DNA from 2 places in the Janthinobacterium sp. P210006 genome. Region 2 is predicted to be linked to the other one. Evidence: riboswitches for the same ligand, from Rfam matches in the RefSeq annotation. Region 2 holds a riboswitch; the other holds the start of a gene.

Region 1 (4,416 bases), on a different contig from region 2:
CGGGTGCTGGCCCATGGACGTCTCGAAGCCGCCGCCATAGATCATGCTCATCTTTTCGCGCAGCACTTCGATCACTTTCAGGTTCAGCACCTCGCCCAGCGCCTGCAGGGTCAGCTTCTGCTCGTCCGAATACGCCACGTCGCCATTGAAGGTGATGGAAATCGTGCTCTTGGGCTCGCTACCCATGTAGATATCCTTCTTGACCACCCCGCTGACGGGGCGCATGCCCACGTCGCGGTAGGCATGCGCCACCTCGGCCACGGGCAAGGTGCCCAGGTAGCTGGCGATCAGCGGCTTGATCTTGTCGAGCTCGAAGCTGCCCGCAAAGATGAAGGTCATGTCGCGCGCGCTGGAAAAGCGCTGGCGGAAGATGTCCAGCGAGCGATCCAGGCCCACCTTGTCGAAGTCGGCCGCGCGCGGCACGCCATCGACGCGCGGGTTGTCGCCAAACATGGCGTGCTGGATGGCATCGTAAAACACGGCTTCCGGCTGCGCCATGCTGTTTTTCGCCAGGTCCTGCTGCTTGCCGATGAAGGACTGGTACAGGCCCGCATCCTTGCGCACGTCATGGAAATACAGGTACACCAGTTGCAGCATGGCTTCCACGTCGGCGCTGCTGGCCGAGCCGCCAAAACCTTCGCTCAGCTCGCCCAGCGAAGCGCCCACATTGACCGTTTTACCTGCCAGCACTTTTTCCAGGTCCAGCGGCGCCAGATCCTTCAAGCCCATGCTGCCGACGACGGCGCTGGCATAGCGGGCGTTATAGATGTCGGCATCGCCAAACAGGGACTGGCCGCCGAAGCGGGTCGAGCCCATCAGCACCTGGTCATTCTTGAAGTCCGTCGGTTTGAGCAGCACGCGCACGCCATTGCCCAGGGTCAGCTCCGTCACGCCGACGGCGCTGTTGAACTTTTCAGCGACGATGCTGCCGCCGGCCGGCGGGCCCTCCATCAATTTACTGGCAAGCACTTTCTCCGTGCGCGGCTCGACCTTCTGCTGCTCGGCTCGCGCCACGGCATCGAGCAATTGCTGCTGCGTCGGCACGGTCGAGGCCGTATCACCCGCTTTCGGCTCGGCGCCCATGAAGACCACCAGTTTCTTTTGCTGGTCGGGGATGACCTTGGCCACCGTCTCATTGATTTCCTGCAAGGTCACTTGCGGCAAGAGTTCCTGCGCGTACAGCAATTCATTGGCGATGCCGGGAATGGCTTCCTGCTCCAGGAAGTTGCGCGAATACTCGGCCACGAAACCGGCCGAATCGGACTTGTCGCGTTCGCTGTACGCGCGCTCGTAATTGCGCAGCATGTTCTTGCGCGCGCGGTCCAGCTCATCCTGGCTGAAACCAAAGCGGCGCGCCCGCTCGTCTTCCTGCACCAGCGCGTCGACGGCCGGCTGCACGCCGCCCTTGCCCAGCAAGGCATACGCGCTGAACGATTCATAGCCGCGCACCAGCTTGCCCATGCTGCTGCCGCCCTGGATGAACGGTGGGTTCGCCTGCTGCGTCAATTCCTGCATGCGCGCGCTGAGCATCTGGCCATACAGGTTTTCGATCATCTGGCGCCGGTAATCGGCAATCGTGACGGGCTCCTGCGCGGCACGGATCGGGTAGCGGATGAAGACGGTGTCGTCCGGCGCTTCCTTGTCCGTGATCACCAGCGCTTCCGTTTGCGAGCGCTGCGGCACTTCCGCATACAGGCGGGGACGCGGTTGCGCGGGATTCTTCAGCTTGCCGAAATGCTGCTGGATCAGTTTTTCAGCCTGTTTCGGCTCCACGTCGCCCACCACCATCACGGCCATCAGGTCGGGCCGGTACCAATCCTTGTAGAAACGCTTGATGGCTTCCGGCTTGAACGTTTTCAGCACGGATTCCTTGCCGATCGGCATGCGTTCCGCATAGCGCGAACCGTTCAGCAGCTTCGGATACAGGACCTTGTTCATGCGGTCGCTGGCGCCCTTGCCCAGCCGCGCCTCTTCCAGCACGATGCCGCGCTCGCTGTTGATGTCGGCCGGATTGAATTTCAAGCCGTGCGCCCAGTCTTCCAGCACGAGAAAACCCTTTTCCAGGTTTTCCTTCTTGTTCGTGGGAATCGGCAGCACGTACACGGTTTCATCGAAACTCGTGTAGGCATTCAAGTCGGCGCCGAACTTCACGCCGATCGATTGCAAATAGGAAATTAACTGATTGCGCTTGAAATGCGTGGAGCCATTGAAGGCCATGTGTTCCGTGAAATGGGCCAGGCCTTGCTGGTCGTCATCTTCCAGGATGGAACCGGCTTTCACCACCAGGCGCAGTTCCACTTTCTGCGCGGGACGGGCATTTTTCTTGATGTAATAGGTCAAGCCGTTCGGCAGTTTGCCGACGGTAACTTCTGGTGCCAGCGGCAGGGGATCGGTCAAACGGATTTCCGCCTGGGCCACGCAGGCGCACGCCAGCAAGACGGCGCCCGAGATCAGGCGTAATTTACTCAGCTTCATGTATTCTCAACGGTAAGATTCAGTAAACGTACCTTACACTGAAATCGTCTTTCCGCCATTAAAAACAGCTTAGGGAAAACTGCTTTCCCCAGGCAACTTTGCCGAATAGTAAACTCAACTGTACCCTGCCGCATTTTTTCATTTGTGCTAAAGTATTGCCGCCGATCATGTGGATCGGCACAACAATACGTCTTCGGGGCGGGGTGCGATTCCCCACCGGCGGTAAGACCGGCAACGGTCAAGCCCGCGAGCGCCTGTCAAACTTCGTTTGGCAGGGTCAGCAGATCTGGTGCGACTCCAGAGCCGACGGTATAGTCCGGATGAAAGAAGATGTGCAGTAGTGTGATGTCCCATCGCCCCGGCGATGCGGCCAGTTGCGTCTATTCGCTTGCCCTGCAGCGTTTTTCGCCTATGCGAGGAGCGTTTCACCATGTTAGTCAACAGCTATACCCTGCTTTCCAACGACCTTGAAGGTCGCATCCAGTCCGCCCTGGCCGCCATGCGCGCCGGCATCCCCGTCATCCTGCTCGACGATTTCGACCGCGAAAACGAAGCCGACCTGATCCTGTCGGCGGAAAAGCTCACGAACGAAACCATGGCCCTGCTGATCCGCGAATGCAGCGGCATCGTCTGCCTGTGCCTGCCCACGGACGTCGTCAGCGCGCTGGAATTGCCGCCCATGTCGTCCGACAACGGCAGCCGCTACGGCACGCCATTTACCGTCTCCATCGAAGCGCGCGACGGCGTCACCACGGGCGTATCGGCCGCCGACAGGGTCACCACCATCCGCGCCGCCATCGCCAAGGATGCCAAGCCCGCCGACCTGGTGCGCCCAGGCCACGTCTTCCCCCTGCGCGCCGCGCCCGGCGGCGTGCTCGAGCGCCGTGGCCACACGGAAGGCTCCGTCGACCTGTCGCGCATGGCGGGCCTGAACCCGGCCGCCGTGCTGTGCGAACTGATGAACCCGGACGGCACCATGATGCGCGGCGACGATATCGAGCGCTTTGCCGAACTGCACGGCATGCCCATTCTGACCATCGAAGAACTGGTGGAATGGCGCAGCACGCGCGGACAGTAAGCCCTCTTCAGGCGGCCGCGGCCTTCGCTACATGCACGTGGCGGTAGACGAGGCCCGCCGCCAGGCCATACGCGGCGGCAATCGTCGCGTAGGCCAGCGGCAGGCGCAGCGACCAGTCGGGCACCATGTGCAGGATGCTGCCGATCAGGGCCACGCCCACCAGCGCGCCGATCTGCCGGTTCGCATTCAGGGCCGCTGCCGCGCTATTCGCATGCTGCTTGCCGGCCACCCGCATCACGGTGGCCGTCATGGCGGGAATGGCGATGCCGATGGCCACGTTCATGATGGCCGTGCCCAGCGCCAGCAGGGAATATGGCGTGCCGGGACGCAGCCCCGTCAGCAGCAGGGCCATGACGGCGCCCACCAGCAAGCCGGCCAGCATGGGCCAGCGCGTGCCATGCCGCGCCGCAATACTTCCCGCCATGAAATTTCCCACCGTATAGGCCGCCATCATGGGCAGCAGGCGCAAGCCCGACTGCAGGGCATCGGCGCCGCCCGACTGCTGCAGGAACAGGCTCAACAAAAACAGCTGGCCGAACACGCAGAAATTGATCAAGAAACCCACGCCATTGGCCGCGCCGAAGCTGCTGCTGTGAAACAGCGCGCGCGGCAACAGCGGATGGCTGCCGCTGCGCTCGCGCCGCAGCAGTTGCACCGCCGCCAGCACCGTCAAGCCCCCCGCCGCCAGCACGCCGGGCGACAGCCAGCCCAGCACGGGGCCTTCGATCAGCACGAAACTGAGGCCCGCCAGCGCCGCCACGCCCAGCACATGGCTGAACATGGATAAATCGCGCGGCTGGCGCGCTGGCGCGGCCAGCAGCAGCTGCGCCATGACGATGGCCAGCACGCCCAGCGGCACGTTG
Region 2 (4,416 bases):
CGAAGTGCTGGCGGGGCGCCTGTCCTTCCACACGGAACAGCAAGGCGAGGGCCGCTTCCACAACCAGTTTACGGGCGAGCGCGATGGAAAACTCAAGGACAGCGCCATCCGCGGCCAGCTCAAGGCCCTGATCGGCCGCGACCTGACGGCCAATCTGAACCTGCATTACCGCGACTACACGACCAAGGGCGCGACCACCACCGTGGCCAGCTACGGCGCCAATGGCGTGTACCGCAACGGCTACGTCCCCAGCACCAATCCCGACGACGTGAGCACGAATGCGCCGGCCGACAGCGACGTGAAACAGGGCGGCGCCCAGCTGAACCTCGAGTATGCGCTGGGCGAGCTGACCCTGACCTCGATCACGGGCTATGAAAACTTCCGCAACGAGGCCACGGGCGACAGCGACAACACGCCGCTGGAAGTGGGCCGCAGCCGTTCGAAGGCGAGCAGCCGGCAGGTGTCGCAGGAGCTGCGTTTGACGTCGCCGCAAAACGGCACGGTGAGCTGGGTAGCGGGCCTGTTCTACTTCAATGAAAAGATCGATTCCGATTCGGCCGGCGCGCGCCTGCCCAACGGCACGGTGCCGGCGCTGGCGGGCAGCACGCAGCCCGTCGGCTACAACCGCACCGTCTACCAGCACAAGGCGCGCAGCGCGGCCATCTTCGGCAGCACGACCGTCAACTTCAGCGAGCAGCTGCTGTCCACGTTTGGCTTGCGCTGGACCACGGAAACCAAGGACCTCGAATTGCAGCGCGTGCAGGCCGCATCGAACACGGTGACGTTCGGCGATGCGTCGAACTGGTGGAATACGGTCAAGGGCGGCAATTACACGGCCGCGGCGGTCGCCAACAACAATTTCACGTCGAATCCGTCCACCACGTGGAATGCGCTCACGTATGACGTGACGCCCGAATACCGCTTCAGCCGCACCCTGCGCGGTTATCTGAAGTACGCGCACGGCATCAAGTCGGGCGGCTACAACACGAGCGCCACGGACGTGCGCGCGCTCAATACGGTGAAGCCGGAAACCCTGAACTCGTTCGAGGCGGGCATCAAGTCCGAATGGCTGGACGGGCGCCTCAATTTCAACGCCAACGTCTTCCATTACGACTACAAGAACGTGCAGGTCAATATCACGGGCGTGTACAACGGCGACCCCACGCAAAGCGTGAACTACCTGCAGAACGTGCGCAAGGCCCACGTGAATGGCGCGGAATTCGAGATCGAGGCGCAGCCGACGGATAACCTGCACATCAACGCCAACGTGGGCCTGCTGCGCACGGAATTCGACGACTTCGCCATCCAGAACAATGGCGGCGACCGCTCCGGCAATGAATTCGTGCGCTCACCCCACGTGACGGCCCTGCTGGCGGCCGACTACCGCTACCCGCTGGGCAATGGCGCGCAGCTGGTGTTGAGCGGCGACGTGCGCTACACGTCGAAGCAGTACTACTATGTGGACCCGCAAAGCGCGTCGCGCGACCTGCTGAACCAGGGCGGCTTCGCGCTGGCCAATGCGCGCCTGTCGTATGTGCTCCCGGGCGGCAAGCAGCGCATCACGGCGTATGCCAACAACCTGGTCGACAAGGTCTACCGCAATCACACCTTGACCAGCTTCGTGCCGGGCGCCGTCAACGGCGACACGGTGATCATCGGCCAGGGGCGCACGGTGGGCGCCTCGTACACGGTGCAGTTCTGATCGCGCGGGGCAGGGACAGGGGCGATATGCTATAGTCGCCGGGCATGGCTTCCGCACCCGGTGCGGCGGCTACGCAACGTTCTCAGGGCGGGGTGCGATTCCCCACCGGCGGTAATGGCATGCGTGCCTAGCCCGCGAGCGCTTGCCGGCGCGGTCTTCGGACCTGGCCGGCAAGGTCAGCAGACCTGGTGTGATTCCGGGGCCGACGGTATAGTCCGGATAAAGAGAGAGCGGGATGCATCATTGTGTTGGTGCCGGCATACGCCCGGCGCATGGGCGGCCTTGCCGTCGGTGCGCGGGCGCGCGTGCCTGCATGCGCAGTTGGGCGTGGCTTTCATGCGCCGGCGATATCCCCTTCGATCCCATGCCCTGTTTTTTGTCATTTTTAAAAACAGGAGTCTTTTGTATGTCACAAGCACACGCAGCACCAGGCAAGCGCATCGCCTTCATCCAGGCGGGCTGGCACCGCGACATCGTCGCGCAATGCCGCTTGTCCTTCATCGCCGACATGGCGGCCCTGGGCTTTGCCGAGAGCGAGATCGATATCGTCGATGTCGCAGGCGCCTTTGAAATTCCCCTGCACGCGCAAGTGCTGGCCAGGAGCGGCCAGTACGCGGCGATTGCCGCCTCGGCGCTGGTGGTCGACGGCGGCATCTACCGCCATGACTTCGTGGCCGATGCCGTCATCTCCGGCATGATGCAGGTGCAGCTGGCGACGGGCGTGCCCGTGCTGTCGGCCGTGCTGACCCCGCACCACTTCCACGCGGGCCACGAGCACCAGGAATTCTACTTCCAGCATTTCAAGGTCAAGGGTGCGGAACTGGCCGCCGCTTGTGCGGCCACCATCCGCTCGCTGCAGCGGCTGGCGCAACCGGCCGCCGCACCGCACGAAGCCCTGGCTGCCTAGGGCGCGTTTGCCTTGATGCCGTAGTCTCCGGGGCCAGCGCCTGTTCGTGCGCTGGCCCCGTTTCCTTATGCGGCCTGCCGCAGCAGCGCGTCCAGCCGCCGCTGCGCTTCCTCCAGGGGGCGGCGGTCTATCCAGCCATCGATATCGACGTCGCGGTCCAGGAAACCGTGCTGCAGCTGGAAATCCTTCTGCTGGCGGAACAGCGCCACTTTTTCCTCGGACAGGTCGGGCGCCAGGGTCAAATGAAAACCGTCGCGGTAGGCTTCGGCCACGGCGTCGGCGCCGGCCCGCGTTTCACCCTGCAGGATGGCCAGCACTTCTTCCTTGTGGCTGCGCGCCCAGTGCGCGGCGCGCAGGGTCTGCGTCAAAAAGCGCACGACCAGCTCGAAATGCTGCTCCAGCATCGTGGCATGCACGGTGATCGGCCGCGGCGTGCCGTTGTTCACGCGGAAGCGCCGGTCGGGCAGGGCGTCGATGTCGATGCCCACGGCCAGCCCCGCCGCGCGGGCCGCTTCGGCCGCCGCCGCACCTTTTACGTAGACGGCATCGACTTCGCCGCGCAGCAGCGGCGCGATGCCCTGCCACAGGCCTGCGCCCAGATTGGCTTGCGCTGGCGCGTCGGCCCCCACTTCCACCAGTTGCACATCGTCGAGCGTCAAGCCGGCGGACGCCAGCACGCCCTTGTAGCCGGCCAGGCTCATGCCGCGCGCGATGCTGCGTCCGCGCCGGTTGTCGCGCAAGTCTTCGGCGCGGAATACGGGTAGCGCCAGGCGCTTGCCCTGCAGCTGCGCGGGCTTCGTGATGCCGGAACCGGGGCGCACGAGGATGGCTTGCCACTCGTCGATCCAGGTCAGGCCGATCAGGCGCGTGGGCGCCCCTTGCGCGCGGGCGGGCAGGGCCAGCAGGTTGCCCCCTTCGCGCACGAGCGTGGACAGGCCATGGTCGTAATGGTGGCGCGCCAGTTCGCCGCCCACTTCCTGCAGGGTCTTTAACGCGATGCCGTCGCGGGCGAATTCTTCGTCCAGCCAGCCCAGTTTGTAGGCGAGACCCGTGGCCGTGGGCACGGGGCAGCGGGTGAACCAGACGGTATCGACGGCGGGGGCGGTTACGGTAGTCATGGGATGCTTTCGTGGTGGGTGGAGCCTTGCACCGTGCAGGAAACGTGCCCGCGCCGCTTGCTGGCTGGCCGACAGCGCGTGCCGGCAGCGCTGTTGCCGCGCCAGCAGCCGCTGTTGCGCAGGCAGCAGCACCCCACCATTTTCCCCGGCCCCGGCGCTGGCACGCGTCTTGCGAAAGTAGGGACACGACTGACCCGTATCCCAACCCCACAGAATGGAGCATGACATGACGGACGTGGCACAAGCAGAAGCACAACAAGTACAGGTGCAGGATTTGACGGCGGCCGAACTGGCCTTCGTGGAACAGGTACGCCGCGATGCGCAGATCGCTTTCGATGGCTTGCGCGAGACGGGCAGCCTGACGGCTAACGGCACGGTGGGCTTTGTCGAGCGCACGCCGGAGGGCGACAAGGTCGTGGTGGTCAACGATCCCGGCCCGTTCCGCCGCGGCCAGCCCCTGAAGGCGGCCGTGCTGGCGCTGGACGGCACGGTGCTCGTGGGCGACGCGAACAACGGCGGCGCGCGCTACCTGAAGCTGTTCCGCGAGCGGCCCGAGGTCACCTCGATCTCGCACGTGCATTCGCCATCGCTGGGCGCCTGGGCGCAGACGCACCGCACCCTGCCGATCCGCTATGTGCCCGTGCAGCGCTACCAGCTGGTCCGCGAAATTCCCATCTATATCGACCGCC

What was found. Region 2 has a riboswitch for FMN ahead of VPH41_RS11470 (6,7-dimethyl-8-ribityllumazine synthase). Riboswitches for the same ligand answer to the same signal wherever they lie in the genome.
Region 1: linked by a shared signal. The riboswitch ahead of ribB (3,4-dihydroxy-2-butanone-4-phosphate synthase) and the one ahead of VPH41_RS11470 (6,7-dimethyl-8-ribityllumazine synthase) in region 2 are both predicted to bind FMN.

Annotation. Positions count from the first base shown of each region.
Region 1 covers NZ_JAZARD010000001.1:1,716,574-1,720,989, reverse strand. The annotation lists gene VPH41_RS07680 (M16 family metallopeptidase) at 1-2,475, opposite strand, end outside; FMN riboswitch at 2,661-2,811, shown strand; gene ribB (3,4-dihydroxy-2-butanone-4-phosphate synthase) at 2,906-3,553, shown strand; gene VPH41_RS07670 (MFS transporter) at 3,561-4,416, opposite strand, start outside.
Region 2 covers NZ_JAZARD010000002.1:660,590-665,005, reverse strand. The annotation lists gene VPH41_RS11475 (TonB-dependent receptor) at 1-1,702, shown strand, start outside; FMN riboswitch at 1,777-1,938, shown strand; gene VPH41_RS11470 (6,7-dimethyl-8-ribityllumazine synthase) at 2,109-2,609, shown strand; gene VPH41_RS11465 (ABC transporter substrate-binding protein) at 2,675-3,727, opposite strand; gene VPH41_RS11460 (class II aldolase/adducin family protein) at 3,954-4,416, shown strand, end outside.